DNA from 2 places in the Bradyrhizobium sp. Kon10 genome. Region 2 is predicted to be linked to the other one. Evidence: predicted binding sites of a transcription regulator. Region 2 holds the regulator's gene; the other holds the start of a gene.
What was found. Region 2 encodes PhoB, which activates phosphate uptake and scavenging genes when phosphate is short. Its sites were predicted from a motif close to TGTCATNNANCTGTCAT; they were not measured.
Positions count from the first base shown of each region.

Region 1 (15,076 bases), on a different contig from region 2:
CGCATGGTCAGGCCAAGTTTGGAGCGGCGCCAGAGAATATCGTCCGGGAAGCGCGCCCATTCGTGGCTCATGAGATACTTCACCTCGGTACCGGTCAGCTCGGGACCGAAGGCCGGGCCGAGATCGTCGCGGCTCTTGGCTTCACCGAGCACCGCCGGCAATCGCGAGCCATAGGCGGCAACGAGCCGTTGGGCCTGCGCCTCCGAGAGAAAACGCCAGCGGTCGCGGGCGAGATCGACCTCGTTCTCGAAACGATCCCACGCAAAATCTCCGCCGGGCAGCGCAGCGTCCGCGGTCCAGGGGGGCGACATCGGATAGAACGGCGTCAGCTTCGTCACCGCCCGCTCTGCGCGCAGGCGCGATGTCGTGACGTCGCCGCCGAACATCGTGAGCAGCGGCGCCGTGCGCCGCCGCGCGTCGAACAGGGCTGTCCCGTCGCGCCGCGGCGCCGATGGCGGCCTCAAATTGACGCCGGAGATCGTTCGCACGACATCCGTCGGGGCAACACGCTCCCGGAAATAGCGGCTCGCCGCCTCGCAGAGATAGGTGACATCGGCCCCCGCTATCGCGACGATCGCCGGATCGCCCGTAAAGGCGTGCGTGATCGCGCCGATCAGCGTGAAGTCGCGCTCGAAGGGGCTCGCGAAGATCAGCTGCCCGTCGCTGTTCTGGAAGGCATAGACGTTGTTGGCTTCGAACAACCGCGGCACGACGATCTGGCTGATTTGCATGGCCGCCGTGGACGGCGGCGGCTGGCGCAGCACGGTCTCCGCAACGATAGAGGTCCAGCCGCCTGTGGCATTGGCGAGCGCGCGCGCGGTGATCACCCGGCGGTGGCCGCGATCGATCACCGCGAGCCGCCAGATATCGGTCCTGTCGGCGCGCACGCAGCGTGCCCCGGTCCGGATCGCGGCGCCACGCTCAGCGGCATCCAGCGCCGTGAGCACCACCAGGCGGGAATCGTCGACCACGCAATCCGAATATTCGAAGGCGATGCCGAATGGACGCTTCAGCGCATTGCCGACCGGATGATGCGTGATGTCGAGCGTGGTCGAAGCCGGCAGACCGCTCCGCTTGGCGAGGCTGTCATAGACGAACAGGCCGGCACGCAGCAGCCAGGGCGGACGTTCGTCGGAATGGGCGGGGATCACGAAACGCATCGGCCGGACCAGATGCGGCGCGATCCGAAGCCAGATCCGGCGTTCCCTGAGCGCCCGGCGCACGCGCCAGAAGCCGCGCCGCTCCAGCACCGATAGATCGCCGTGGATCAACCGCGGCGTCGCCGAGGACGCCGCGCCGCCGAGATCGCCCTGCTCGATCAGGATGACCCGCAGGCCGCGGCCCGCGGCATCGCGCGCGAGGCTGGCACCGTTGAGGCCGCCGCCGATGATCGCGAGATCGTAATCCGCCATGAAACCGTCGAGAGGGAGCGAAAGGACGCTCCTCATCACTAGCCGGTCTTGAGCGCGAGCTCCACGGTTTCAGCGCGCCCGACCAGGCCGGCATATTGCCCGATCGGCAGGGGCTTGCCGAGCAGATAACCCTGTACGCCGTCACAGCCCTCCTTGGCGAGGAAGGCGAGCTGGTCGATGGTCTCGATGCCCTCGGCGATGATCGACATGTCGAGGCCATGGCCGAGATCGATCACGGCGCGGACGATCGCGGCCGATTGCGGATTGCGGCCGAGATTCATGATGAAGGCGCGGTCGATCTTGATCTTGTCGAACGGGAACGCCTGGAGATAGCTCAGCGAGGAGTAGCCGCTGCCGAAATCGTCCATGGAGATGCGGACCCCGAGCGCCTTCAGCCGGCGCAGCAGACCCAGGCCGCGGTCAAAATCCTCGATCAGCACGCCCTCGGTGATTTCGAGCTCAAGCCGGCCGGGGGCAAGCCCGGTCTCGAGCAGGATGGAGTGGACGAGCCCGACCACGTCGCCGTGCATGAACTGCGCGGGCGACAAATTCACCGCGATCTGGAGCGGTTTCGGCCACGACGCCGCCTCGCGGCAGACCTGGCGCAAGATCCATTCGCCCATCTCGACGATCAGCCCGCTCTCCTCCGCGATCGGGATGAACTCGGCCGGCGAGACCTGGCCGCGAACCGGATGTTGCCAGCGTGCGAGCGCTTCAAAACCGATGATCTCGCTCTCGGCGACGCTGTGGCGCGCGACGGCCTGCGGCTGGAACGCGAGCGACAGCTCGCCGTTCTTGATTGCCTTCGACAAATCCTGATGCAGCACGCGCCGGTCGCGGATCTGCTGGTCCATCTCCGGCTGGTACAGGCCGATCGTGCCGCGTGATTTCTGCTTGGCGCGGAACAGCGCGGCACCCGCATTGGCGAGCAGCGAGGCGGCGTCGGCGCCGTTGTGCGGGAAGACCGACATGCCCGTGGTAAGGCCGGCGCGCACCGCGCGGCCGTCGATCTGGAATTCCTGGGCGACGGCGCCGCCAAGCTGCTGCGCCAGCGCGAGGCCCGCGTCCGGCTGCTTGCCGTCGATGATCAGGCCGAACTCGTCGCCGGAGAGGCGCGCCACCACGCCGCCGCGCGCGGCGTCCTGGAGCCGCTGCGCCACCTCGACCAGGAGCTTGTCGCCGAGCGCATGGCCGAAGACGTCGTTGACCTCCTTCAAGCCGTCGAGATCGACGCAGAGCACGGCGAACTCTTCGGCGGTGCCCTCGCAGGCCTCGATCATCTGGGTCAGCGCCTGAAGGAAAGCGGCCCGGTTCGGCAGATCGGTCAGGCCGTCATGATAGGCCATATGCGCCATGCGCGACTCGGTCTGCCGCCGGTCGGTGACGTCCTCGTGGGTCTTGATCAGATATTGCGGCTCGCCGGCATCGCTCAGCACGGTCGCGCGGCGGGTGAGGAACAGCCGCAGGCCGTCCTTTGTGGAGATCGGATGCTCCTCGGTGACCATCCCGCGCTTCTTGATCGCGGCCTCGTCGCGCGCGATGATCAGCTTCGCTTCCTTGGCATTGAAGATATCGGACGCCGTCAGTCCGGTGGCTTCCTCGCGCCTGCGGTTGAGGATCGTCTCCGCGCTGCGATTGGCGAGCAGATAGCGGCCGTCCCTGACCTGCTCCACGATCAGCGCCACCGGGATGTTGTCGACCACGAGCTCGAGGAACTTCTTGGTGCTCTCCAGCTCCTGCGAGAGCGACTGCCGGTCGGTGATGTCCTCGAACACGAGCAGCAGGAATTCAGGCTGGTTGCTTTCGTTGCGGACCACGATCCTGATCGAGGAGACCCTGCGCCGTCCCGAACTCTGTTCGACCTCGAACTCGTTGCGATATTGGCCGTCGGGCGACGCGAGCGCGGCGCGATCGGTCGCCTCGATGCTGGCTGCCGAATTGGACGCGAAAAGCTCGCGCGCGTTCTTCCCGGCGACGTAGTCCCGCGAGAAGCCCCAGAAGCGCTCATAGGCGCTATTGGCGAAGATATAGCGGCCATCCTCGATGGTCTTGGCCGCTACGCAGGCCGGCACATGGTCCAGCACCGTTTCCAGGAACTGCTTGGTGGAGGCGAGCTGCCGCGAGAGCCTGCGCTGCTCGCTGACGTCGAGATGCGTCGTCACCGTCCCGCCGTTGGGCAGGACGAAATGTTTCACCAGAATGGCCCGCCCGTCCGGCAGTTCGGTGATCAGGCCGTTGGGGCTTGCCGCCTTCTCGTAAAACTCGTCGTTGGAAACACCGCCAACCACCCCGCGCTTGCGCCGCAGATCCAGGATGTCATAACCGTTCATGTCGGCCCAGAGATCCGACCGCGACAGCCCGTAGATCTCGAGATAGCGGTCGTTGCAGAAGATGATGCGCCGCTGCGCATCCGTCATCATCACGCCCTGGTTGAGATTGTTCATGGCGGAGGAGACGAAGGCGTTGCGCCGCAACTGGGATCGCTTGGCCCGGCGCAAGGCGGAATGAATCCACAGGGCGATAGCGGCCAGGAGCGAACACACGACAACGCCGCCGATCAGGGCTTCCCAGACCAGGCTGGGATCGAGTCCGCCGAGATAGGCCGCCGGGGCAAATTGCTCGGACGACGCAAAGGCGCGCGCAGGCGTGATCGCCGTGCCCAGGCACACGACGGCCTGCACAGCAATCACAATCGTGCTGCCAGCCTGCCAGTTCTTCTCAGCCATCAGCCACCCGCGTTTGAACGTGGATTGTCTGGCTTCGCGGGTTTGGATCGGGTAAACGGCTGTACGCCCAATGGAAAAATGTGTCCCAGAATACGGCAATTGCCCTGACATGATAAATGCCTCCTTAACGGACAACGACCGCGCGGCACGTTTGCCAGGCAAATCGGTTCCCCCGGCTTCAGCGAAAATCCTCCGCAACCATGGATAGGGTCGACTGCGTCGTCATCGGAGCCGGCGTGATCGGGCTCGCGGTGGCCCGCAAGCTGGCGCAGGCCGGGCGCGAGGTAATCGTGCTCGAGGAGGCCGAGGCCATCGGCACCGTGACCTCCTCGCGCAACAGCGAGGTGATCCATGCCGGGATCTACTACCGCGCCGGCAGCTGGATGGCGCGCATGTGCGTCAGCGGCAAGCACGCACTCTACCGCTATTGCGGCGAGCGCGGCATCCCGCACAAGAACTGCGGCAAGCTGATCGTCGCAACCAGCGCGAAGGAAACCGAGAAGCTGCAAGCGATCAAGGCGCATGCCGAGGCCAATGGCGTGCTCGACATGCAGCTGCTCTCGGGCGATGCGGCGCGCACGCTGGAGCCCGCGCTCGCCTGCGACGCAGCCCTGCTCTCACCGTCGACGGGCATCATCGACAGCCATGCCTACATGCTCTCGCTGCGCGGCGAGGCCGAAGCGGCAGGCGCGGCCTTTGCGTTTCACACGCCCTTGATCCGCGCCAAGGTGGCAGGCGGGTTCATCGAGATCGACGCCGGCGGCGAAGCGCCGATGACACTGCAATGTGGCCTGCTCGTCAACGCCGCCGGGCTTTCGGCGACGACGGTCGCGCGCCACATCGACGGCATGCCGCTGGAGCGGATTCCGCCGGCCTATCTCGCCAAGGGCAATTACTTCAGCTGCAACGCCAAGGCACCGTTCTCGCGCCTGATCTATCCGGTGCCGGAGCCCGGCGGCCTCGGCGTGCATCTGACGCTGGATATGGCGGGGCAGGCCCGTTTCGGGCCTGACGTGGAGTGGATCGAGACGATCGACTATGCGGTCGATCCCTCGCGGGCCGAGCGCTTCTATCCGGCGATCCGCAAATACTGGCCGACGCTGCCCGACGGCGCGCTGATGCCGAGCTATTCAGGCATTCGCCCGAAGATCGTGCCGCCGGCTGTCGCCACGCAGGATTTCCTGATGCAGGGTCCGACCGACCACGGCGTCGAAGGCCTGATCAACCTGTTCGGCATCGAATCGCCGGGATTGACGTCATCGCTTGCGATCGCGGATCACGTTGCCACGCTCGCAGGCCTCTAAACGCCGCGCAATCACGATGGCGCAGCGCGCACCTTCCGCGGGGATGAGCGCACAAGCTCCCATCCCCGCGTGAAAGGGTACGATCAAACTCTACGCTGTTTACGGGGGTTACTAGTGAAGCGTCTCGTTGTGCTTCAATCGCTCGATCTGGTCCTTGACCAGCAACTTCCGGCGCTTCAACTCAACAATTTGCAGGTCGTCTGTTGAAAGGTGCACGAGAGCGTCGTGCAATTCGTTTTCGAGAGTTTTGTGCTTCCGTTCCAATTCAACCAGATGTGCCTGAATTGTCATTCGAAACCTCCTCGGTAGGGGTGAACCTTGGATTCGATCCGGACGAGGAAGTGTACATCACCGATTCGTTCTGTCGATGGGTATCCGTCGTCGCAGTGTCATTTTTGAAAATTCATATGTAACGAACCGTGAGTAAGGAACCACGCGGGGAAAAATCCATGATATCAATGCGCCTGCGTGAACCCGGTTAAGCGATCACCGAAATATCTTGCGAGAGAACGGTGGCCCGCGATCCAGATCGCTTGCGATCGCGCCGCGCAAGGACGATAATTTCCACAGGGCATCCACAGCCTTAATCTCAAGCTATCGGTTTTCGGCCACCGCAGACATGACCAATGAAAACGAGCGCGAGCTCGAAGCCGAACTCGCCCGGTTGCACCAGGAACACCGAGATCTCGATGCGGCGATCGATGCACTGCATCAATCGCCCGCCCCCGACCTGTTGCGGTTGCAGCGATTGAAGAAGCGCAAGCTGTTGTTGCGGGACCGGATCGCCTTCATCGAAGACCAGATCACGCCCGACATCATCGCCTGATCCACAGCGATCGCGCCGCGGTGAAGCTGCGGGCGCTGGAATCCGCTTGACTCGATTGGAACAAAGAGAGAACATTTTGGAGCCGCCGCCCCCAGAAGACGTCCAAGACAACGCCCAGGAAAACGCAGATGTCAGCAGCCGCCCTTTTCGACAACAGCCACTATGAGCAAGCCTGCGATCAGGCCATCGCGATGTGCGACGGCAATCTGCGCAGCACCATCAAGGCGCTGATCATGGCCAACGAATATCTGGAAGCCGAGCTCGAGGAATTACAGGCGGCGATCTCGGCCGGCTGCATTCCGGAGACCTCACGCAGCAAGATGCGGAGCAAGAGCAGCGCCGCCTGAATTCACCATGCTGGAGCAACGCCAATGTCCGATGTGACCTATTACGTGGCAATGCCCTTTCTTATCGATGCCGACGGATCGCCTGTCGCGGGCGCGGCTGAAGAATGCCAGACCTCGACGGCAGCCTTGCGGCGCGCCGAGATGTTGGCACGAGGTGCTGGCCATATCGGCGCGGTCGCGTTCAGCCGCAGCGGCGATCCCATGACCGGCGAATTTGGTGACGCCAAGCTGCTGCGCAAATTCGGTAACGTCCCGGAAGATCTGGCTACGTTGTAAACTCAGCTGCTGACAAGCCTGATCCGCGGCTCGTGCCGCCGCTGCGCCTTGCGCACATACATGGCAGCATCAGCCTCCTCCAGCGCGCGGGCGGCATCGGAGTGCGCGCCGAGCAGCGCGACGCCGGCGGAGGCGCCCGCCGTCACGTGTTGCCCGCGAAAGACGAACGACAATTCGTCGACCGCCTGCTCCAAAATCACGGCTTTGGCCTTGGCATCGGTCTCGCTGAGATTCCACAACAGCAGCGCAAATTCGTCGCCGCCGAGACGGCCGACCATGTCGGAGGCGCGGATTTGCCGCGTCAGCGTGGCGGCGATCGCCTTCAGCACCTCGTCGCCCGCGCCATGGCCGAACGAATCGTTGATCGGCTTCAGCCGGTCGACGTCGAGCACGATCAGCGCGCCGCTGGCGCGATAGCGCTTCATATAGGCGATGGCTCGGTTGAGCTCGCGCTCGAAACCGCGCCGGTTCGGAATGTCGAGCAGGAAGTCGGTGTCGGCGGCGGCTTCGAGTTCCGCGATGCACCGCAGCGCCCCTCTCAGCTTGGTCCGCAGGGCGCGGATGGCCGCCTTGTTGATGTCCGTGGCGCCGTCATCTGCGAGCGCGCGGCGACGTGCCGGCACGGCACGCTTTGGGACAGCTTTGGCTCGGCTCCCGCTGGTTTTCCGGCCCTTTTTGGCCTTCGCAGCTGTCGCCCTTGTTGGTTTCTTCATGGGCATCCTGCTCAATGAAGGCTTGCGGGGATTCACCAAGACAGGATAGTGCATTCCCTTCTCCTTGCCACCGCCTTGCGATCCGCCGGCCGGAACCGTTAATCTGGCCTATGTTTCTGTTTTCCCGAGCACAATTGACGACATGACCGCGCCGATCGCCATCATCATGGGAAGCCAGTCGGACTGGGAGACCATGCGGCATGCCGCCGACACGCTTGCAGCTCTCGGCGTCGCCTGTGAGAGCCGCATCGTCTCGGCCCACCGGACCCCGGACCGGCTGTTTACCTTCGCCAAGGGCGCCAAGGCCGCCGGTTTCAAGGTCGTTATTGCCGGCGCGGGCGGCGCTGCGCATCTGCCCGGCATGGCCGCGGCTCTGACGGAACTGCCGGTGTTCGGCGTCCCGATCGAATCCAGGACGCTCAAGGGCATTGATTCGCTCTATTCGATTGTCCAGATGCCCGCCGGCATCCCGGTCGGTACCCTGGCGATCGGCAAGGCCGGTGCGATCAACGCGGCGCTGCTTGCGGCAGCCGTGCTGGCGCTGTCCGATCCGGCCCTGTCCGACCGCCTCGCCGCCTGGCGCAAGGCGCAGACCGAGGCGATCGCCGAGCGCCCGGAGGACAAGGCGTGACTGACTCAAGGCAGGTGAAGCTGAAGCCCGGCGACACCATCGGAATCCTCGGCGGCGGGCAACTGGGCCGGATGCTGGCGATGGCGGCGGCCCGACTCGGCCTGCGCTGCCAGGTGTTCTCGCCCGATCCGGATTCGCCGGCCTTCGATGTCGTGCTGAACGCGACCTGCGCGGAATACGCAGATGTCGAGGCATTGGAGCTGTTCGCCAACGACGTCGACGTCATCACCTACGAATTCGAGAACGTGCCGGCGGCAGCCGCCATGGTGCTGGACGCGCGCCGCCCGGTGCTGCCCAACCGCAAGATCCTCGAGACCACGCAGGACCGGCTCGCCGAAAAGGATTTTGTGACGCGGCTCGGGATCGGCACCGCCGCTTATGCCGACGTCACCTCAGTCGCATCGTTGCGCGAGGCGATCGCAAGGATTGGCCTTCCGGCGGTGCTGAAAACTCGCCGCTTTGGCTATGACGGCAAAGGCCAGGCCATCATCCGCGAGGGCGACGACATCGCGAAGGTCTGGACCAGCCTCGCCACCAAACTAGCGATCCTGGAAGCCTTCGTGCCGTTCGAGCGCGAGATCTCCGTGATCGCCGCACGCTCGGCCGCGGGCCAGGTCGAGTGTTTCGACGTCACCGAGAACGAGCATCGCGACCACATCCTGAAGATATCCCGTGCGCCCGCGCCGATTTCGAACGTGTTGGCCGAAGAGGCGCGCAGCATCGCCGGCAAGATCGCAACCGCGCTCGACTATGTCGGCGTGCTGGCCGTCGAGATGTTCGTGCTCGCCAACGGCACCGGACCGAAGGTGCTGGTCAACGAAATCGCCCCGCGCGTGCACAATTCCGGTCACTGGACACTCGACGGCGCGTCCGTGTCGCAGTTCGAGCAGCATATCCGCGCCATTGCCGGCTGGCCGCTCGGCAAGCCGGTGCGCCACGGCGAGATCGTCACCATGACCAATCTGATCGGCGACGAGATCAACGATTACGAGACATGGCTGAGCGTGCCGGGCGCGACCGTGCACATCTACGGCAAGGGAGCACCGCGCCCCGGCCGCAAGATGGGCCATGTCACCGAAGTCATGCCTTCGAAAGGCAAGTGACGGGACCGCGGCAAGTGCCGCGATCCCGCTGCTCGATCATGCCGTCTTCACGCCCGCGACGACGCCCGTGGGCTCCTCGCTGAGCCAGCGATAGATCACGCCGCCCAGGGCGCCACCGATCAGGGGCGCGACCCAGAACAGCCAGAGCTGCGCCAGTGCCCAGCCGCCGACGAACAGCGCCGGTCCGGTGCTGCGCGCCGGATTCACCGACGTGTTGGTGACGGGAATGCTGACAAGATGGATCATGACCAGCGCGAGCCCGATCGCGAGCGGGGCAAAGCCCGCAGGCGCGCGGCCATGGGTCGCGCCCATGATGACGAACAGGAACATCATGGTCATCACCACCTCAGTGACGAAGCAGACGACCATGCTGTACTGGCCGGGCGAATGCGCATCATAGCCGTTGGAGGCAAAGCCCTTGGTGACGTCGAAGCCGGGAGCGCCGCTGGCGATCATATAGAGCAATTCGGCGGCGACGATCGCACCGCAGACCTGTGCGATCACGTAAGGCAGGATCTGGCCTGCGGGAAAGCGCCCGCCGGCAGCAAGCCCGACCGTGACGGCCGGATTGAGATGACAGCCGGAGATGTGCCCGATCGCGTAAGCCATGGTGACCACGCTTAAGCCGAACGCCAGGGAGACGCCGACCAGGCCGATCCCGACTTGCGGAAAGCCCGCCGCGATCACCGCGCTACCGCACCCTGCGAATGTGAGCCAGAACGTGCCGATGGCCTCCGCGGCGTATTTTCTCATATCCATGTCGTCCTCCCCTGATTTCCAGAACCTCCGGATCAAGTTCCGGAGAACGGTCCGCCTTTTGGCGCCAAACCACCCAAATTGCGACCATGCAGCGGGTTTTCGCCCCATTTAATGGCGTAACTTGGCCCGAAAAAGCGGTTCGCAGGTGGACATGTCGGGTTTTGTCTGATACATCCGCGCGCTCAAGGTTAAGGGCCGGGCGTTTCGCCATCCCCTTAGACTTACCAGAATTCAAATCCGATCCACTGAAGAGGATGCCGCGTGCAGGTTCTCGTTCGCGATAACAATGTCGACCAAGCTCTCAAGGCGCTGAAGAAGAAGATGCAGCGCGAGGGTATTTTCCGCGAGATGAAGCTGCGCGGCCATTACGAAAAGCCCTCCGAGAAGAAGGCCCGCGAAAAGGCCGAAGCCGTGCGCCGCGCGCGCAAGCTGGCCCGCAAGAAGCTGCAGCGCGAAGGCCTGTTGCCGATGAAGCCGAAGCCGGTGTTCGGCGCCGGCCCTGGCGGTGATCGTGGCGGTCGTGGCGGCCCGGGTGCGGGCGCTGCTGCAGGTCCGCGCGGACCGCGTTGATTTTGCCGAAATCGCAACACTGAGTTTTCGATGACGCGGGCCTTGGGCCCGCGTTATTGTTTTGTAGCGGTGCCTTTTCTGGGACGGGGCACTACAGATGCGGCACCAGCGCGCGAGCGAACCGTAGATGGCCGACCCTTTCCCCGAGCCCGGCTTTCTGCGGCTCCGCCAGATCTGGCGTCAGCCGCTCGCGCTGACCTTGGTGGGAATCGCCCTGTGCGGCTGCTCCTTCGATTTGGGCTCGCTGACGCCCGAGAAGGACAAGCCGCAGGAGGCACCGAAAGCGGCAGCTGCCGCCCCGGATAGCGCAGTCAGCGCTGCCAACATCACTGAAGCCCAGACCCACACGGTCAAAGCCCAGGCGCTAGCGAAATCGGGGGTGACGTCGGCAGCGCTGGACGAGTTCAATCGCGCCGTCGCGCTCGACCCCTACAACGCACAGGCGCTTTACGGCCGCGCTCTGCTCTACCAAAGCAACAACGAGCACGACTTCGCGATCGCCGATTTCGGTGCCGCAAGCGGGCTCAATCCGCAGAAGGCCGAACCGCTGCTCGGCCGCGCGATCAGCTATCTCGCCATCGGCAAGGTCAAGGAGGCCGCGGCCGATCTCGACGAGGCCTCCGAAGTCGACCCACAGAACGCCCAGGTCTGGACGGCGCGGGGGCAGGCCTATGAGCGGCTGGGCGAGAAAACCAAGGCGGCGGCGTCCTACACCAAGGCAGTCTCGCTCCGCCCGCGCGACGAGGCCGCCCGCAGCGGTCTCGCCCGCGTCGGCGGCTGAAAGATTTGGCGCGGGTCAGGCGCGGTCTTAGTCGGGGGTTACGTTCTTCGGCAGGACGGCGTGGAACATCGACTTGACGCCGGACAGCATGTCGTCGGCGACATTGGTCTTGGGCCGCGGCACGGAGCCACCCGCGTCAGCGCGCAGATCGAGCGGCGGCGCGATCACCGGCACCGGGATATCGGCCGGCGGCGTCAGCCGGTTCGGGTCGTCGTTGCCGACCGAGGCCGTGTAAGGCGGGTTCGCAGGCATCTCGACCGACGGCGTTGACACCGTGATCGGCGGCGGTAGCGGTCGCACGAATGGGGGCACAGCAGTCACGAGCCGCGGAGCTTCCTGGGCGCGCGGCGCTTCGGGCGCGCGAGCAGCCTCTTGCGGCGCGACTTCAGCCGGCTTCTCGGCAGATTTGGCCTCGGGGAATTTGCGCAGTCGCTCGATCGCGGCGCGCGCGAGATCGTTGGCGTCGGGGCCCGCAGCCGCCGGGGCGGCCGACGGAGCCGAATTGGCCTCAACCACCGGCACGGTGGCGGGAGCGGTAACGGCCGGGGTGGACGTCGGGATGGACTTGGCGACCGCCTTCTCACGCGCCGAAGGCCGGCCGCGCGGACCGGCGGGAGCGGCCTCGACCGGGGCCACGTCCGCAGCTTTGACGTCGGCAGCCGGCTGATCGACCGACTTCTCGACTGCCGCCTTCTCCGTCACGTTCTTCTCGGAAATGCCCTTGGCCTTGACGCCGGGGATCGGGAGGTTGGCCGTATCGGCAGGCTTGCCGTTCTTGCCGCCGTGGGCAGGCGCCACCAACGCGGCTGGGGTATCAGCCGCCGGCCGGGCGTTGATGTAGTGATTGACGATGTAGGCCCCGATGATCGTGGCGAGCACCGAGGGGAAGATATCCATCGAGATTTTAGCGATGTATTTCAGCATTCCGGCCACTCCCCGCGCGATCTGATGCGGGAACTTTGAGGCATAGTAAGGGATCAACTGCGACGGATCGATGGCAATCGGTAACGTCTGCCCAAGGCTTTAACAAGGCTTCAACGCTCCACCTAAAGCTTCAGCTCGATCTCAAGGAACACGATCTCGGTTGAGGTTTCGTTAAGCACATCATGTCGGACGCCGGCTTTGCGAAAGTAGGACTTTCCGGCCGCAAGCTGCGCCTTGGAACGCTCCCCGCCCGGGGCCACGATCGTCATTTCACCGGCGACGACGGGAACGATCACATAGTCCATGCCATGGGTGTGGTGCCCGGTCGCGCTGCCCGGGGCGAGCCGCCATTCGGTGACCCGGACCTCCTCATTGTCGATCTGAACCTCGGAGCTGGCGGCAAGCATCGGAACCTCGTCTAGGGCACGAACACCATGAACACGTAGACGGCAAATACCACCATATGCACCAGTCCGAACAGCACGTTTGTCCGGCCGGTGCCGAAGGTCAGCATGCTCAGCAAGAATGTCAGGAATAGCAGTGCCGTGTTCGCCGGGTTCAAGCCCAAGACGAGTTGCTGGTTGAGCGCGTAGGTGGCGATCCCCACCGCCGGGATGGTCAGGCCGATGGTCGCAAGCGAGGAGCCGAGCGCCAGATTGATGCTTTTCTGAAGGTCGTTCTTGCGAGCTGCCGCGATCGCGGAAACGCCTTCCGGCATCAGGATCAGAAGCGCGACCAAAAGGCCTGCAAACGCCGGCGGAGCGCCGATCCTGTCGGCGACGGCGTCGACGACCAGCGAGAACTTCTTGGCAAGGAGAACAACGGCCAGCAGCGAGATCAGCAGCAGCGCGATGCTGAGCGCAAGCATTTTGCCCGAGAGGTGCTCCTCTCCACCCCCGCCCTCGCCTTTTCCATGAACGAAGTAATCCTTGTGCAGCACGGTCTGGGTATAGAGAAACACCCCATACAGCACGATCGTGACGACATCGACAAAGCCGAGCTGCAGCGCCGAATAGACCGGGCCCGGCGTCGTCAGAGTGTAGTTGGGCATGATCAATGTGATGGTCGCCAGCGCGATCAGTCCGCTGAGATAGACGTTGGCGCCCGAGACCTGAAAACCCTGCTCGCGGTAGCGCAGGCCGCCGATGAACACGCAGAGACCGACCAGGCCGTTGCAGACGATCATGACGACTGCGAACACGGTGTCGCGTGCGAGCTCCGGCGCCGGCTTGTCGCCCAGCATGATCGTGGTGATCAGCGCGACCTCGATGATGGTGACCGAGAGCGTGAGCAGCAGCGTGCCGAAGGGTTCGCCAATCCGCTCCGCGATCACCTCGGAATGGTGCACGGCCGCGAACACGGTGCCGAACAGGATCACCAGAAGGACGATCGCAAAAGCGCCCCCGCCGACCGACAGGGTAAAGCCATAGCCGGTTACGGTGACGATCAGGAACAGCAGCACCGCCAGCGCGGGGAAGATCCAGGACGACCGCGGCATCGGTCCGTGTGCGCTCATGCGGGCGATTCCTTGCTTTGACACAACGATTATGCGCGAGAAGATCGGGCCCGTCAGCCCTCAGCCGCCATTTATGAATTGCCGCGCTGTCTCGAGGGCGCCAAAGTTATCGAGATTTTCGTGTCCCCCGCCCGGAAACCGCACCATCTGCTTGGGGTCGCGGGCCAGCGCAAACAATCGCTCGCCGAATGCGATGGGAATCGCCTGATCATCGGTCCCGTGCATGATCAGAAGCGGGACCGCAACGCGTGCGACGCGCTCGTCGGAGTGAAACAGATCGCGCATCAGGAGACGAACTGGGATGAAGCGAAACAGCGACGCTGCGACGTCGACCGTCGACGTGTAGGGCGCTTCCAGAATCAATTTGCCGACCGGATGCTCGGGTGCGATTGCGACCGCGACACCGGTCCCGAGCGAGAAGCCCCAGGCCACGATCCGCGCTGCGTCATAGCGCTCCGTCGCAAAGGCGTAGGCGGCCACGCCGTCCCGCAGCAGACCCTGCTCGCTCGGCGCACCGCTCGAGCCGGCATAGCCGCGATAGGACAGCGCCACCAGTCCGGTGCCGTCGGCAATGATGCCCTTGAAGCGGTTGACGCGCCCGGCGAGAAAATCGCCATTGCCTGCAAAGAACAGCACCACGGGACGGCCGGGCTTCGGCGGCACATGCCAGACGATGACCTTCTCGCCGTCCGACGTGCTAAGGACGTGCTCCTCAGCCTCCGGAAATCCCGCGGCGGCGGGCGCAGTGCGATCAGTGGTCGGGATCGGAAACAGCATATCGCGCTGCTTCACGTAGAGCACGACGAGCACCGCGAAATAGCCGGCGGCAATGAGGATGGCGATCCATTTCAGGATTGTCATCGCCGCGCCGGTTCTCCGGCGCTACATCGCCTTGACGATGCTCTCTGTTACCTTCTTGGCGTCGCCGAGCAGCATCATGGTGTTGTCGCGATAGAACAGCGGATTGTCGATGCCGGCATAGCCGGAGGCGAGCGAGCGCTTGATGAACATCACCGTGCCGGCCTTCCAGACCTGGAGCACCGGCATGCCGTAGATCGGCGAGGTCTTGTCCTCTTCGGCGGCCGGGTTGGTGACGTCGTTGGCGCCGATCACGAAGGCGATGTCGGCTTGCGCGAATTCGGAGTTGATGTCCTCGAGCTCGAACACCTCGTCATAGGGCACGTTGGC
Region 1 covers NZ_JBVVOZ010000011.1:108,357-123,432, forward strand. The annotation lists gene AC0L2O_RS17465 (glycerol-3-phosphate dehydrogenase) at 1-1,412, opposite strand, end outside; gene AC0L2O_RS17470 (sensor domain-containing protein) at 1,451-4,138, opposite strand; gene AC0L2O_RS17475 (NAD(P)/FAD-dependent oxidoreductase) at 4,339-5,442, shown strand; gene AC0L2O_RS17480 (YdcH family protein) at 5,554-5,733, opposite strand; gene AC0L2O_RS17485 (YdcH family protein) at 6,062-6,268, shown strand; gene AC0L2O_RS17490 (hypothetical protein) at 6,397-6,615, shown strand; gene AC0L2O_RS17495 (hypothetical protein) at 6,640-6,891, shown strand; gene AC0L2O_RS17500 (GGDEF domain-containing protein) at 6,894-7,604, opposite strand; gene purE (5-(carboxyamino)imidazole ribonucleotide mutase) at 7,747-8,235, shown strand; gene AC0L2O_RS17510 (5-(carboxyamino)imidazole ribonucleotide synthase) at 8,232-9,338, shown strand; gene aqpZ (aquaporin Z) at 9,375-10,097, opposite strand; gene rpsU (30S ribosomal protein S21) at 10,359-10,667, shown strand; gene AC0L2O_RS17525 (tetratricopeptide repeat protein) at 10,795-11,448, shown strand; gene AC0L2O_RS17530 (hypothetical protein) at 11,476-12,372, opposite strand; gene AC0L2O_RS17535 (cupin domain-containing protein) at 12,495-12,779, opposite strand; gene AC0L2O_RS17540 (calcium:cation antiporter) at 12,791-13,888, opposite strand; gene AC0L2O_RS17545 (alpha/beta hydrolase) at 13,949-14,749, opposite strand; gene AC0L2O_RS17550 (NAD(P)(+) transhydrogenase (Re/Si-specific) subunit beta) at 14,771-15,076, opposite strand, start outside.
Region 1: a site for PhoB is predicted at 5,819-5,835, ahead of AC0L2O_RS17480 (YdcH family protein). Genes of this name have one in related genera too.

Region 2 (15,076 bases):
GACCCGCCGGTCACGAGCGCGACGCGGCCTTTGAGCGAGAACAGAGCGTTGAACATGATGCCTCCCTTGGTTGGGGACGTTTTGATGCGGGCGGGAAGGGGAGTCAAGGAAGGCGCGACCACGAGACGCGATAGCCGTCCAACCAACTCGGTGTCGTCCCGGCGAAGGCCGGGACCCATAACCCCAGGGAGAACTTTGGCGAAGGCTGGTCGTTCGAGATTAGCATTAAAAGCAATCGAGGGATCACGCGGTATGGGTCCCGGCCTTCGCCGGGACGACGGTTAAGCCGCAGCAAACCGCCGAAAGCCGTTCCACATTGCCGTCGCGGCACCCGAAGTCAGCACGGGCAGTATCCGCGTGTCCTGGTAGTTGCCGTTGAGCGAGACGCGCGGCAGCGCGGTCATGTGGCCGGCATTCTCGGCGAACAGCATGCCGGGCCGTGTCGTCACAGCAGTCTTGAAGCCGGCCGATGCGGCCAGCGCGAATTCGCGGATCCCGGCGGAGTCGCGGTCGCCATAAGGATAGGCGAAGTGCAGCACGGGGCGCTCGAGCGCGTGCTCGATCCGCGCGCGGCTCACGGCCATCTCCTCTGCGGCAGCCTGCTCGCTCTGCCTGGCAAGATTGCAATGGCTGATGGTATGGGCGCCGATCGTCACCAGCGGATCGGCGGCAAACCGTTTCACCTCGTCCCACGACAAGCAGAGGCCGCGGCACAGCGCAGCCATGTCGACACCGTATTTGACGCAAAGCGCCTCGATCTCGCGCTTGAGATCGTGCTCGCCCGGCAGCGCGCGCAGCCAATCGTGCAGGCGGTCGAATGCCGCCTGCTTTGCACCTGGCGTGGTTGCATCGAGCCGCAGCGCGGAATTGCCGATCTGGATCTCGATCTGCTCGGTCCTGGCGATCACGGCTTCCAGCGCGGCCCACCACAGCCGTCCCGTGCCCTCCGCGAAATCGCTGGCGACATAGACGGTCGCGGGCGCATCAAATTCGCGCAGTACCGGCAGGGCATGGTCGCGATTGTCGCGATAGCCGTCGTCGAGGGTGAAGGCGGCGAAGCGGCGGTCGAACCGGCCCTGCACCAGCCGTTCGTGCAACTCGTCCATGTCCACGATGTCGATCTCGCGCGAGCGCAGATGACGCAGCGTCGCGCGCAGGAAGTCGGGAGCGACTTCGAGGTGCCGGTTCGGCTGGAACGCGTCCTCACGGGCCGGCCGCACGCGGTGGAGCATGAAAATGGCACCGACGCCCGACAGTAGCGGGCGCAACAGATGGTGTGCCCCGCTGAAATAAAGTGCCCCCAGGCCGGCGCGGATGACGTTGTTACGCAGTTGTTTCATGGCCGCATGGCCGCCCCCTGGCATTCCGCCCTCAACTTAGGGTGACACCCTTGAAGAAAAAGTTATTCCAATTGTCGGCGCAAGACGCCCGGAGGGGGGCATTTCCGGTTTGACAGCCCGCCAAGGGTTTGTTTTGTCTCCGGTTCCAGAGTTCGGGTCGTCGCATGCAAAAGCTTTTCAGGTGGGCCAGCAAATGGTGGCTGGGGTTGATCCCGCTGGCCCTCATGTGGGGAATTGCGGCCTGGAACAACACCTTGCCGGTCGAGGCGGACCTCTCGGCACGCAGCGCCGCCGCGCTCAAGGACACCGTTCTGGACAAGACCCGGATCGCGGTTGACGGCCGGGACGTCAGACTGGCCGCGGACGCCTTCTCGGAGGAGGGGCGGCGGGACGCGGTCACGGCGGTCGAAAATGTTCCCGGCGTGCGTCTCGTCGACGACGCGACCGGGTTGGTCGCCGAGGCCAAGCCTTTCGTCTGGAACGCCGAGCGCGACGTCGTGCGGGTGACGCTGTCCGGCTCCGCGCCGCTGCCGTCGATGAAGGGCAGGCTGACGGAGGCGGCGCGCAAGGATGTCGGTGGCGCCGAGGTCGCTGACCAGATGGGGCTGGCACGCGGCGCGCCGCCGCGGTTCGAGGCCGCCGCGATGCTCCTGCTCGACCAGATCGGCAAGCTGAAGGACGGCAAGATCACGATCTCCGATACCAAGGTCAATCTGTCCGGCATGGCGCGCGATATCGGTGGGCGCGAGGCGATCGCGGCCGCGCTCAAAAACCTGCCCGAAGGTTTTTCGGTCGCCGCCAATGAGATCAAGGCGCCGCCTTACATCTTCCAGGCCTACAAGGACCCGGTTGCAGCGACGCTGACGCTGACCGGCTACGTGCCCGATAACAACGCCCACGCCACCATCGCGGCGGCCGCGTCGCGAAAGTTCTTCAACGAGAAGGTCGTCGACAATCTCAAGGCCAGCGTCGGTGCACCCGGTGCCTTCAACAGCGCCGTGGTCGCGGCGCTTGGCGCGCTGTCGCGGCTGTCGACCGGCACGCTCGTCGTGTCCGACCGCGAGGTGAAGCTGTCGGGCGACGCGCTGTATGAAGGCGCCGCGAACGACATCCGCGCAGGCCTGGGCAAGGACTTTCCCAAGGCCTGGCAGTACAAGCCCGAGATCACGGTGAAGCCCGCAGCAGGCCCGGTCGACGGCAGCGTCTGCCAGCAATTGTTCTCGGAGCTCCTGGCCAAGGGCAGGATCCGCTTCGAGCCCAAGCGCGCCGACATCGACCCCGATTCCACCGGCATTCTCGACCATCTGATCGAGACGGCGCAGCGTTGCCCCACCACCGATATCGAGGTCGCCGGCCACACCGATTCCGATGGCGAAGATGGCTTCAACCGGGCGCTCTCCGAAAAGCGCGCGCAGGCGGTGATCGATTATCTCGTCAAGGCCGGCCTGCCCGCCAACCGCTTCACCGCGGTCGGTTATGGCAGCACCCAGCCCGTTGCCGGCAACGAGACCGACGACGGCAAGGCGCAAAACCGCCGCATTGAATTTCTGGTGAGGTGAGGATGCCGTATCTGGTCTCGTTTCATTTGGGCTGGTTGATCGGCTCGCTGCTGCTGGGCCTTGCAATGGGCTGGATTTCGGTGGTCCAGCGCGGCAACGGCACCTCGAAGGTGACCGCGCGCTGGCTGGCCGTGCTCGCCGCCGGCCTGGTCGCGGCCTCCTTCGCGCATGTCGTCCCGGGCCGCTTCGGCTACTGGCTTGACCTCGGGCTGACGATGTTCGCCTGCTATCTCGTCGGCTGCACGATCGGTGCGTTGCTGCGCGACCGGGTGGTCTCGCGGAGCATGCCACCGGCCTGAGTCCGAGGACCGGCGGGCGGGCTGTCGGGCGGCTGTCCGGCCCCGTTTTGGAGCACCAGCCCATCTTCACATTTCGGCGGATCGGAAAGTCAGTGACCAACGGTCGGATCGCCCCCTCTTTCAACAGGCGGGTGCGGTCCATAGATTGACGTCAGTTTAAAACGTGACGGAACATTGCGCGGCCGAAATCATCAAAATTTCATGGCCCCTGCGCAGGATCGCCATGGAGATTCGCGTCAGCCTTGCCGCCGAAAGCGCCAAACCGTGCACCCTAAGCCCGCAAACCTGCCTAAAATATTGAAGGCACGTGTTTTTGTACATATTGGCGAATTCCACTCCGCCCGAAAACGCGCTAGTGGAGGGGCGAGGGGCATGCGCGAGGCCAGAGCCGGCGGCGAGGGTTCGTTGAGTGCCTGTGCGTCGTCCGCCTGTCCGCCGGCCGCCCTGGCCGCTGAAGCGTTGTTCGAGGTCTAGATGCTGGTAGCCATACGCAGAGCGATGTCGTTTCTGCGCCAGAAGCAAATCCTGCATAAGCTTGGAGTTGCGATCAGCGTCGCGGTCATCGGCATCGCTTGCTATGTGCTCTACCACATGCTGCGCGGCATCGACACCAACGAGGTGATCGAAGCGATCAAGAGCACCGAGCCGCGCCAGATCGCGATGGCGGCGCTGTTCGTGGCGGCGGGCTATTTTACCCTGACCTTCTACGACATGTTCGCCACGCGCGCGATCGGCCATACCCACGTGCGCTATCGCATCAATGCGCTTGCCGCCTTCACCAGCTATTCGATCGGACACAATGTCGGCGCCAGCGTCTTCACCGGCGGCGCGGTGCGCTACCGGATCTATTCGGCCCACGGCCTGAACGCGATCGACGTTGCCAAGATCTGCTTCCTCGCCGGCCTGACCTTTTGGCTCGGGAACGCCGCGGTGCTGGGCCTCGGCATCTCCTATCATCCGGAGGCGGCGGCTGCGATCGATCAGCTTCCGCCCTGGCTGAACCGGACGTTCGCGATGATGATCATCGTGGGGCTGGTCGCTTATGTGGTCTGGGTCTGGACCCAGCCGCGGGTGGTCGGACGCGGCCCCTGGACCGTGGTGCTGCCGGGCGGCCCCCTGACGCTGCTGCAGATCGCCATCGGCATCATCGATCTCGGCTTCTGCGCGCTGGCCATGTACGTGCTGGTCCCCGACGAGCCCAATCTCGGCTTCGTCGTGGTCGCGGTGATCTTCGTCTCGGCGACGCTGCTCGGCTTCGCCAGCCATTCGCCCGGCGGGCTCGGCGTGTTCGACGCCGCCATGCTGGTCGGGCTTTGGCAGATGGACCGCGAGGAGCTGCTGGGCGGCATGCTGCTGTTTCGGGTCCTCTATTATCTTTCCCCCTTCGTCATATCTGTAATCTTGCTGACGTTTCGCGAAGTTATCATCGGCGCTCGATCGAAACGCCTGCAACAGGCGGCGCTCAAGCTCGATCCAGGTCCGGCGCCGAAAGCCGCCTATGTGAGAGAGCGCCGCGACAGCGGCGCCTGACCGGCGCAAGTCTCCAGGAGAAGCCCGCCCCGATGGCGATCGACGCCCCATCTTCTCCCTCCGCCCAGCCCTGGTCCGACCGGCTGCGGCACTCGACCATCATCCTGATCGCCGCGGCGCTGGCGCTGTCGGTGGTGGTCTCGCTCGGCGAATTGTCGGTGATGCGGGCGGCGACGGTGTTCCTCTGCATCGCGGCCGCGGCGCTCATTCCCTGGCGGCTGCATGATACCGCTGCCTCGCGCGAGGACACCCGCCGCGTCAATCCGGTCGAGAGCGCGGCGGTGGCCGCAGTCGTTGCCGGCATGCCGGATCCGGCGGTGCTGCTCGACCGCGCCGGCCGCGTCATCCATCTCAATGCCGCCGCCGCCCAGCTTGCGCCGGCGCTGCGCCGGAACGAACTCGCCCAGTTCGCGCTGCGCTCGCCGGAGATCATCACGGCACTGCGCGAGTCGATCGCGACCAGCGAGCCGCGGCGCACGACCTATCTCGACCATGTGCCGGTCGACCGCTGGATGGAGCTGACTATCACGCCGGTGCCGGTGCCGACCAATTTCGGCGGTGCCGACAAATGCATGCTGATGACCTTCCACGACCAGACGCCGCTGCGCCGGGTCGAGGAGATGCGCGCCGACTTTGTCGCCAATGCCAGTCATGAACTGCGCACGCCGCTCGCCGCGCTCTCCGGCTTCATCGATACGCTCCAGGGTCAGGCCAAGGACGATCCCAAGGCGCGCGAGCGCTTCCTCGGCATCATGCACAACCAGGCCACCCGCATGGCGCGCCTGATCGACGACCTCCTGTCGCTGTCGCGGGTGGAACTGTCGGCCCATGTGCGGCCCGACACCCTGGTCGACCTGCTGCCGATCATCCTGCAGGTCGCCGACGGGCTCGAACCGCTCGCGCGCGAGCGCCAGGTCGATGTCGAGACCCATTTGCCGCAGGCGCCGGTGATGATCGCCGGTGACCGCGAGGAGCTTCTGCGCCTGTTCGAGAATCTGATCGAGAACGCCCTCAAATACGGCGCCTCCGGCGGCCGCATCATCGTGTCGCTGACCGCGGCACCGGCGACTGATGGAACTCAGGAAATCCGGGTCATGGTGCGCGATTTCGGCCCCGGCATCGCGCCCGAGCATCTGCCGCGGCTGACCGAGCGCTTCTACCGGGTCGACGTCGGCGACAGCCGCTCCCAGGGCGGGACGGGGCTCGGATTATCGCTGGTGAAACATATTCTTAACCGCCATCGCGGCCGGCTTTTGATCGAAAGCGTGCCCAAACAGGGCGCCACTTTCACCGCCTGTTTTCCCCAGGCCAAGCCTGCGGCTTCCGCGTGAAATCGTAACCGCTTCAGCGGGTTAAGACTGTCATCGGACTGTCACCAAACCTTCGTAAAAGCACAGCCGACCGCTCTTAAAGGGGCGGCACGGGAGCGCGATCGGGCGCGGAATGCGCTTCGCTCCCCTGTATGGAGACCAGCATGAATTTCCTCAAGACGATCGTCGTTGCCGGCATGGTCGCCGCATCGACTTCGGCCTTCGCGGCCGACATCACCGGCGCCGGCGCCACGTTCCCGTTCCCGGTCTATTCCAAATGGGCCGACGTCTACAAAAAGGAGACCGGCAACGGTCTGAACTACCAGTCGATCGGTTCTGGCGGCGGCATCAAGCAGATCCAGGCCAAGACCGTGACCTTCGGCGCGACCGACGCGCCGCTCAAGCCCGAGCAGCTCGAGAAGGACGGCCTCGCGCAGTGGCCGATGGTGATGGGCGCGATCGTTCCCGTCGTCAACCTCGAAGGCATCAAGCCCGGCGAGCTGGTGTTCGACGGCGAGACGCTTGCCAACGTCTATCTCGGCAAGATCACCAAGTGGGATGATCCGGCGATCAAGAAGCTCAATCCGAACGTCAAGCTGCCGTCCGACGCGATCACCGTGGTCCGCCGCTCCGACGGTTCGGGCACCACCTTCAACTTCACCAACTATCTCTCCAAGGCCAGCGCCGACTGGAAGAGCAAGGTCGGCGAAGGCACGGCGGTCGAGTGGCCGGTCGGCGTCGGCGCCAAGGGCAACGAAGGCGTTTCCGGCAACATCAGCCAGACCAAGAACTCGATCGGCTATGTCGAGTACGCCTATGCCAAGCAGAACAAGCTGACCTATACCGGCCTCGTCAACAAGGCCGGCAAGACGGTGCAGCCGACGGTCGAAGCCTTCCAGGCCGCCGCTTCCAACGCCGACTGGGCCAAGGCTCCGGGCTACTACGTTATCCTCACCGACCAGCCCGGCGACAAGTCCTGGCCGATCACGGCGGCGACCTTCATCCTGATGCACAAGGACGCGACCGACAAGGCGGCCTCCCAGGAAGCCATCAAGTTCTTCCGCTGGGCCTTCAAGAACGGCGACAAGGCGGCTGAGGAGCTCGACTACATCCCGATGCCCGACAGCGTCGTCCAGCTGATCGAGAAGACCTGGGCTGCCGAGATCAAGAGCTGAGCTCTTCTCTCCGAGCGCGGTGCGACCTGAAGGTAGCACTGCGGACCACACGACTTCGGCCCCGGATCAGCGTCGCGCTGCATCCGGGGCGCAAGAGCGACAACAAGCGTATATCATCTGGTACAGGGGATCGGCGTGGCAGAGATGGCCGTTCAGAGCGATATCGTCGACCACGCCGGACCTTATGACCGCGCCAAGGCGTTGAGCGCGTTCAAGCTCGGCGATGTCACGTTCTACTGGATCACGCGGCTGAGCGCGATCTCGGTGCTTCTGATCCTCGGCGGCATCATCCTGTCGCTGATTGTCGGCGCCTTCCCGGCGATCAAGGAATACGGCTTCGCGTTCCTGTGGACGCAGCGCTGGGCGCCGTCGGCCGATCCGCCCGTGCTCGGCGCGCTCGGGCCGATGTACGGTACCCTGGTCACCTCCTTCATCGCGATGCTGATCGCCATTCCCGTTGGCCTCGGCATTGCGATCTTCCTGACCGAGCTCTGCCCGCAATGGCTGCGCCGCCCGATCGGCATGGCGATCGAGCTGCTCGCCGGCATTCCCTCGATCATCTACGGCATGTGGGGTTTCTTCGTGCTGGGCCCGTTCCTGGCCAACACGTTCCAGCCGTTCATGATCAAGATCTTCGACGGCGTCCCCGTGCTCGGCGCGATCTTCGCCGGCCCGCCGTCCTATCTCAGCCTGTTCAACGCCGCGCTGATCCTCGCCATCATGGTGCTGCCCTTCATCACGTCGATCTCGGTCGACGTGTTCAAGACCGTGCCGCCGGTGCTGAAAGAGGCCGCCTACGGCGTCGGCTGCACCACCTGGGAAGTCGTCCGCAGCGTGGTGATCCCCTACACCCGGGTCGGCGTGATCGGCGGCGTCATGCTGGCGCTCGGCCGCGCGCTCGGCGAGACCATGGCGGTGACCTTCATCATCGGCAACTCGTTCCGCATCTCGCCCTCGATCTTCGCGCCGGGCACCACGATCTCGGCGGCGATCGCATCCGAATTCGCCGAGAGCGACGGCCTGCACCAGTCCGGCCTGATCCTGCTCGGCCTGCTGCTATTCGTGCTGACGTTCTTCGTGCTCGCGGCGGCGCGGCTGATGCTGATGCGGCTGGAAAAGAGGGCGGGGAACTGAAGCCATGAACCCGATCTATTCCCGCCGCCGCCGCAAGGACATCGTCATCCGCGGGCTCTGCATCGCCGCAACCGCGTTCGGCGTCACTTGGCTTGCGCTGATCCTGATCACGCTGCTCTACAATGGCCTCGCCGGACTCAATTTCCAGCTCTTCACCGAGAATACGCCGCCACCCGGATCGAACGAGGGCGGCCTGCTCAACGCCATCGTCGGCTCGCTGATCATGACCGTGATCGGCGTCGGCATCGGCGCGCCGCTCGGCATGTTCGCCGGCACCTATCTCGCCGAGTACGGCCGCAACGACCGGCTGACCTCGGTCATCCGCTTCATCAACGATATCCTGCTCTCGGCGCCCTCGATCATCATCGGCCTGTTCATCTACGGCGCAGTGGTGGTGCCGATGCGCGGCTTCTCGGCAATCGCGGGTGCGCTGGCGCTCGCCGTGATCGTGATCCCGGTGGTGCTGCGCACGACCGAGGACATGCTGCTCCTGGTGCCGAATGCGCTGCGTGAGGCAGCCTCCGCGCTCGGCCTGCCGCGCTCGCTGGTGATCAAGCGGATTGCCTATCGTTCTGCCCGTTCCGGTCTCATCACCGGCGTGCTGCTCGCCACCGCGCGTGTTGCCGGCGAAACCGCGCCGCTGCTGTTCACCGCGTTGTCGAACCAGTTCTTCAGCCTGGGCCTGAACAAGACCATGGCGAACCTGCCGGTCACCATCAACAACTTCGTGCAGAGCCCCTATGCCTACTGGAAGCAGCTGGCCTGGAGCGGCGCGCTGCTCATCACCCTGACCGTTCTTGCCCTGAATATTGGCGCGCGCATTCTTGGCGCCGAGAGGACCGCAACATGAGTGATCTGTCCGTATCGATGAGCGCGGCCGGTGGACTGCCGCACGCGCCGGTGCTGCCCGAGGCGCCCCCCAAGGTGACCGTGCGCAACCTGAACTTCTACTATGGCGAGCACCACGCGCTGAAGAACATCAACCTGACGCTCGGTGCCAACCGCGTCACCGCGTTCATCGGCCCGTCGGGCTGCGGCAAGTCGACCCTGCTGCGCATCTTCAACCGGATGTACGATCTCTATCCGGGCCAGCGCGCCACCGGTCAACTCATGCTGGACCAGACCAACATCCTCGATGCCAAGCTCGACCTCAATCTGCTGCGTGCCCGCGTCGGCATGGTGTTCCAGAAGCCGACGCCGTTCCCGATGACGATCTACGAGAACATCGCTTTCGGCATCCGCCTTTACGAGAAGATATCGAAATCGGAGATGGACGACCGCGTCGAGAAGGCGCTGCGTGGCGGCGCGTTGTGGAACGAGGTCAAGGACAAGCTCAACGCCTCCGGCCTCTCGCTCTCCGGCGGCCAGCAGCAGCGCCTCTGCATCGCCCGTACGGTCGCGGTGCGACCCGAGGTGATCCTGTTCGACGAGCCCTGCTCGGCGCTCGACCCGATCTCGACCGCCAAGGTCGAGGAGCTGATCCAGGAATTAGCCGAGAGCTACACGATTGCGATCGTCACCCACAACATGCAGCAGGCGGCCCGCGTCTCCGACAAGACCGCCTTCATGTATCTCGGCGAGCTGATCGAATTCGACGACACCAGCAAGATCTTCACGTCGCCGACCGATCGGCGCACGCAGGATTATATCACCGGCCGGTTCGGCTGAGGAGACGGGACATGGGTTCTGAACATACCGCAAAGGCTTTCGACACCGATCTCCAGGAGCTCACGCGCCTGGTCGCCGAAATGGGCGGGATCGCCGAGCGCATGATCGTCGATTCCGTCGACGCCCTGATCCGCCGCGACGTCGCGCTCGGCCAGCGCGTCGTCACCACCGACGCTGAGCTCGATACGCTCCAGAGACGCATCGAGGAGCGCGCGGTGCTCACGATCGCCCGCCGCCAGCCGATGGCGGTCGACCTGCGCGAGATCGTCGGCGCCATGCGCGTTGCGACCGATCTCGAGCGCATCGGCGACCTCGCCAAGAACATGGGCAAGCGCGTCGCGGCGCTGGAGACCGATTTCCATCCGCTCAAGCTGTTCCGCGGCCTCGAGCACATGACCGATCTCGTGCAGCAACAGGTCAAGTCGGTGCTCGACGCCTATGCCGCGCACGATCTGCCGGCGGCCATGGCGGTGTGGAAGGGTGACGAGGAAGTCGACGCCATCTGCACTTCGCTGTTCCGCGAGCTCCTCACCTACATGATGGAAGATCCGCGCAACATTTCGTTCTGCATCCACCTGATGTTCTGCGCCAAGAACATCGAGCGGATCGGCGATCACGCCACCAACGTCGCCGAGACCGTGTTCTACATGATCGAAGGTCAGGCCATGACCGACAAGCGGCCGAAGGGCGACATGACAACCTTCGCCACGACCCTCCCGAATATTTGAATCATCAAGGAGCGACGGCACCATGGGCGCACGCATTATGGTGGTTGAGGACGAGGAAGCTCTGACCGAGCTTCTCCGCTACAACCTCGAAGGCGACGGCTATGACGTCGAGACGGTGATGCGCGGCGACGACGCCGATACCCGTCTCAAGGAGCATCTTCCCGATCTGATCGTGCTCGACTGGATGCTGCCCGGCCTCTCCGGCATCGAACTGTGCCGTCGGCTGCGGGCGCGATCCGACACCAAGCAGTTGCCGATCATCATGCTCACCGCGCGCGGCGAGGAGAGCGAGCGGGTGCGGGGATTGGCGACCGGCGCCGACGACTACATCGTCAAGCCGTTTTCGGTGCCCGAGCTGTTGGCCCGCGTGAAGGGCCTGCTCAGGCGTGCAAGCCCCGAGCGGCTCGCCACCGTGCTCGCCTTTGGCGACATCGAGCTCGACCGTGACAAACGGCGTGTGGCGCGCTCGGGCCGGCCGATCGATCTCGGCCCGACCGAATATCGCCTGTTGGAGTTTTTCCTGGAGCATCCCGGCCGCGTATTCTCGCGCGAGCAGCTGCTCGACAGCGTCTGGGGCCGCGACATCTATATCGACGAGCGCACCGTGGACGTCCATATCGGCCGCCTGCGCAAGCTGCTCAATCTCGGCCGCGAGCAGGACCCGATCCGCACCGTGCGCGGCGCCGGCTATGCGCTGGATGATCGCTTTGCGAAGGCGGAGCAGGCGTAGGGTTTGCAAAGTTTTGGCGACACACTCAGTGTCGTCCCGGTCAAGCGTAAGCGCAGATCCGGGCCCCATAACCAACAGGGGCGTGCTTGTTGCTCGAAAAGCTAACTCCGAGTCCCCGTAACCACATCTTGCGGTGGGTTATGGGTCCCGGATCTACGCGCGCTTGAGGCGCACTTGTCCGGGACGACATCGAGTTTGTTGAGCCGCCGTCGCGTGACGACTCTCAGAACGACCTTACCGCGACGGCTTCACCGGCGCACGGCGGCGATCCGATGCTGGCTGGTAGGCGACGCGCGAGTGCTGGGCGCAATAGGGCAGGCCCGAGAGCGCCCTGCCGCCGCAGAAGAAGAAATCCGCGCTCGAGGGATCGCCGACCGGCCAGTGGCAGGTTGCCTCGTTCAATTCAAGCAGCGACAGCCGCTGGCTCATCGGCACCACGTTGTCGTAGGTGACCGGTTCGGCCTCCATCTCGACCTCGAAGGCCTGCGCCAGCGCGGTGTTGCCGCGCGCGACGGGGCGGGTCACCCGCATCATATGCTGCGCGGGACGCGCCTTGCGCGGCCGTGGAGCAGCTGAAGACGGGCTCTTGGCGCGGCCGGACAGGCCGAGTCTGTGCACCTTGCCGATCACGGCATTGCGGGTCACGTTGCCGAGCTCGGCCGCGATCTGGCTGGCCGAAAGTCCGGCCTCCCAGAGCTTTTTCAGCTGTTCGACGCGATCGTCGGACCAGGTCAAAACCGTCATTGCACCCTTTCCTTCGCCGCGCGCCAGCCATCCTGGGGCACACAGCGAATGCTAAGCCTCGAAAAACCCGTGCCGTCAGAATCCCTTAAGGCTCGTCGGGCGCGCCTAGAACGCCCGAACGCTTACGCCGGTACATGAGGACTTAGAGATCAGAACCGCTGCACGAGATGTCGTATCTGACAAGCCAAACGCTACAATATGGCGTGACTCACGCGCAAGAGTCTGCCGACTCGCTTCCACATGTTCCGTGGCCAAAACCCGCAAATTCGGCACCGCAAGACTACGGATTCAGCCTTTCGCGAGGCTCTCCGGCGGCATTGACACCCGTGATGCCAAGCATAAGATAGTGACACGTGCCGCCCTTAAAAGGCGGCACGTTTCGTTTTCCGGACCAATGATGCGCTGCGCAAGGCGCGTTCAGGCCGTCTGAAACATCCAAGAGACCATCATGACCAACAGCGCCGCGCCGCATTTGCTTCCCGTTTTCGCCAGGGCCGAGATCGGCTTCGAGCGCGGCGAAGGCTGCTGGCTGATTGCCACCAACGGTGATCGCTATCTCGATTTCACCTCGGGCGTGGCGGTGAATGCGCTCGGCCATGCCCATCCCGCGCTGGTGAAGGCATTGCAGGAGCAGGCCACAAAGCTCTGGCACATGTCGAACCTGTTCCAGAGCCCGGACGGCGAGAAGCTCGCGGCCCGCCTTTGCAGTGAGAGCTTTGCGGACTTCGTGTTCTTCTGCAATTCCGGCGCCGAAGCGCTGGAATGCGTGATCAAGGTCGTGCGCCGCTATCAAGCCGTGAAAGGTCACCCCGATCGCTATCGCATGATCACGTTCGAGGGCGCCTTTCACGGCCGCACGCTCGCAACGCTGGCTGCGACGGGCTCGGCAAAATATCTCGAAGGTTTCGGTCCGCCGATGGACGGTTTCGACCAGGTCGCTTTTGGCGACCTCGACGCAGTGAAGAAGGCGATCGGGCCGCAGACCGCGGGCATTCTGATCGAGCCAATTCAAGGCGAGGGTGGCGTGCGTTCGGCGCCCCCGGCGTTCTATCGCGCATTGCGCCAGCTTTGCGACGAACGCGGCCTGTTGCTGGCGTTCGACGAGGTGCAGACCGGCATGGGCCGCACCGGCGACCTGTTTGCGCATCGACGTTTCGGCATCACGCCGGACGTGATGTCGCTGGCCAAGGCGCTCGGCGGCGGCTTTCCGATCGGCGCCTGCCTTGCCACCGCGGAAGCGGCCTCCGGCATGACGCCCGGTTCGCACGGTTCGACCTTCGGCGGCAATCCGCTTGCAATCTCGGCGGCCAATGCGGTGCTCGACGTCATGCTCAAGCCCGGCTTCTTCGACCATGTGCAGAAGATGTCGCTGCTGCTCAAGCAGAAGCTCGCCTCCGTGATCGATCGCCATCCCGACGTTGTCAGCGAACTCCGCGGCGAGGGTCTTCTGATCGGCATCAAGGCCGTGGTGCCCTCCGCCGATCTCGTCGCCGCGCTGCGCGACGAAAAGCTGCTCACCGTCGGCGCCGGCGACAATGTCGTGCGCTTCCTGCCGCCGTTGGTCGTCACCGAGGCGGAGATCGAGGACGGCGTCGCCCGGCTCGAGCGCGCCTGCACCGCGATTTCGGCAGGCCAGACCAAGCGGGCGGCAAGCTGATGAGCAAGACACCAAAGCACTTCCTCGACATCAACGAGCTGCCGCTGTCGGAGCTCGAGAGCATGCTCGCTGCCTCGTCCGCCATGAAGGCGAAGCAGAAGGCGCATCAGCCGGTCAAGCCGCTCGAAGGCAAGACGCTGGCGATGATCTTCGAACGCCCCTCGACGCGGACGCGGGTGTCGTTCGACGTCGCCATGCGCCAGCTCGGCGGTGAGCCCATCATGCTGACCGGCGCGGAAATGCAGCTCGGCCGCGGCGAGACCATCGCCGACACCGCGCGCGTGCTGTCGCGCTATGTCGATGCCATCATGATCCGCATCCTCAACCACGAGGCGCTCTTGGAGCTCGCGGCGAACGCGACCGTGCCCGTCATCAACGGCCTGACCCGGCAATCGCATCCCTGCCAGGTGATGGCCGACCTCATGACCTATCAGGAGCATCGCGGCCCGATCAAAGGCAAGACCGTGGCCTGGACCGGCGACGACAACAATGTGCTGGCGTCCTGGGCTCATGCGGCCGAGCGCTTCAAGTTCCAGCTCAATGTCGCAACGCCTCCGGAGCTCGCGCCGAAGAAGCCGATGCGCGACTGGATCAAGGCCACCGGCGCGCCGATCGTGCTCGGCACCGATGCGGAAGCCGCCGTGCGCGACGCCGATTGCGTCGTCACCGACACTTGGGTGTCGATGGGCGACAAGGAAGGCCAGCACCGCCACAACGTGCTCAAGCCTTACCAGGTCAATGCGAAGCTGATGTCGCTGGCCAAGCCCGACGCGCTGTTCATGCACTGCCTGCCCGCGCATCGCGGCGAGGAGGTCACCGACGAGGTGATAGACGGCCCGCAATCGGTCGTGTTCGACGAGGCCGAGAACCGCCTGCACGCGCAGAAGGGTATCCTGGCCTGGTGCTTCGACGCGGTGAAGTAACGCGGGCCGCGGTGAAGTAGGTTTGGATCGTCGTCCTGGCGAAAGCCAGGACCCATTACCACCGGCTTTCGTTTGACGAAGATCGGCAATTGCCATCCCATGCCGCAACTCCTGCCTGGGGTAATGGGTCCTGGCTTTCGCCAGGACGACACTGAGTTTGCCGTGCTTGCGTGCGATCCAATCGTTGTCCGGAACACTGCGCTCCACGCCCCCCTTCCATTTCCCTCCTCCGACCCCAGATAAAGCGCCATGGTTTCCCAATCCCCTGACATGAACACC
Region 2 covers NZ_JBVVOZ010000002.1:393,574-408,649, forward strand. The annotation lists gene AC0L2O_RS04820 (SDR family oxidoreductase) at 1-56, opposite strand, end outside; gene AC0L2O_RS04825 (polysaccharide deacetylase family protein) at 282-1,340, opposite strand; gene AC0L2O_RS04830 (OmpA family protein) at 1,505-2,899, shown strand; gene AC0L2O_RS04835 (hypothetical protein) at 2,902-3,198, shown strand; gene AC0L2O_RS04840 (putative bifunctional lysylphosphatidylglycerol flippase/synthetase) at 3,673-4,728, shown strand; gene AC0L2O_RS04845 (ATP-binding protein) at 4,761-6,059, shown strand; gene pstS (phosphate ABC transporter substrate-binding protein PstS) at 6,203-7,213, shown strand; gene pstC (phosphate ABC transporter permease subunit PstC) at 7,358-8,347, shown strand; gene pstA (phosphate ABC transporter permease PstA) at 8,352-9,197, shown strand; gene pstB (phosphate ABC transporter ATP-binding protein PstB) at 9,194-10,015, shown strand; gene phoU (phosphate signaling complex protein PhoU) at 10,027-10,743, shown strand; gene phoB (phosphate regulon transcriptional regulator PhoB) at 10,766-11,473, shown strand; gene AC0L2O_RS04880 (GcrA family cell cycle regulator) at 11,708-12,217, opposite strand; gene AC0L2O_RS04885 (acetylornithine transaminase) at 12,666-13,874, shown strand; gene argF (ornithine carbamoyltransferase) at 13,874-14,797, shown strand; gene AC0L2O_RS04895 (Hsp33 family molecular chaperone) at 15,047-15,076, shown strand, end outside.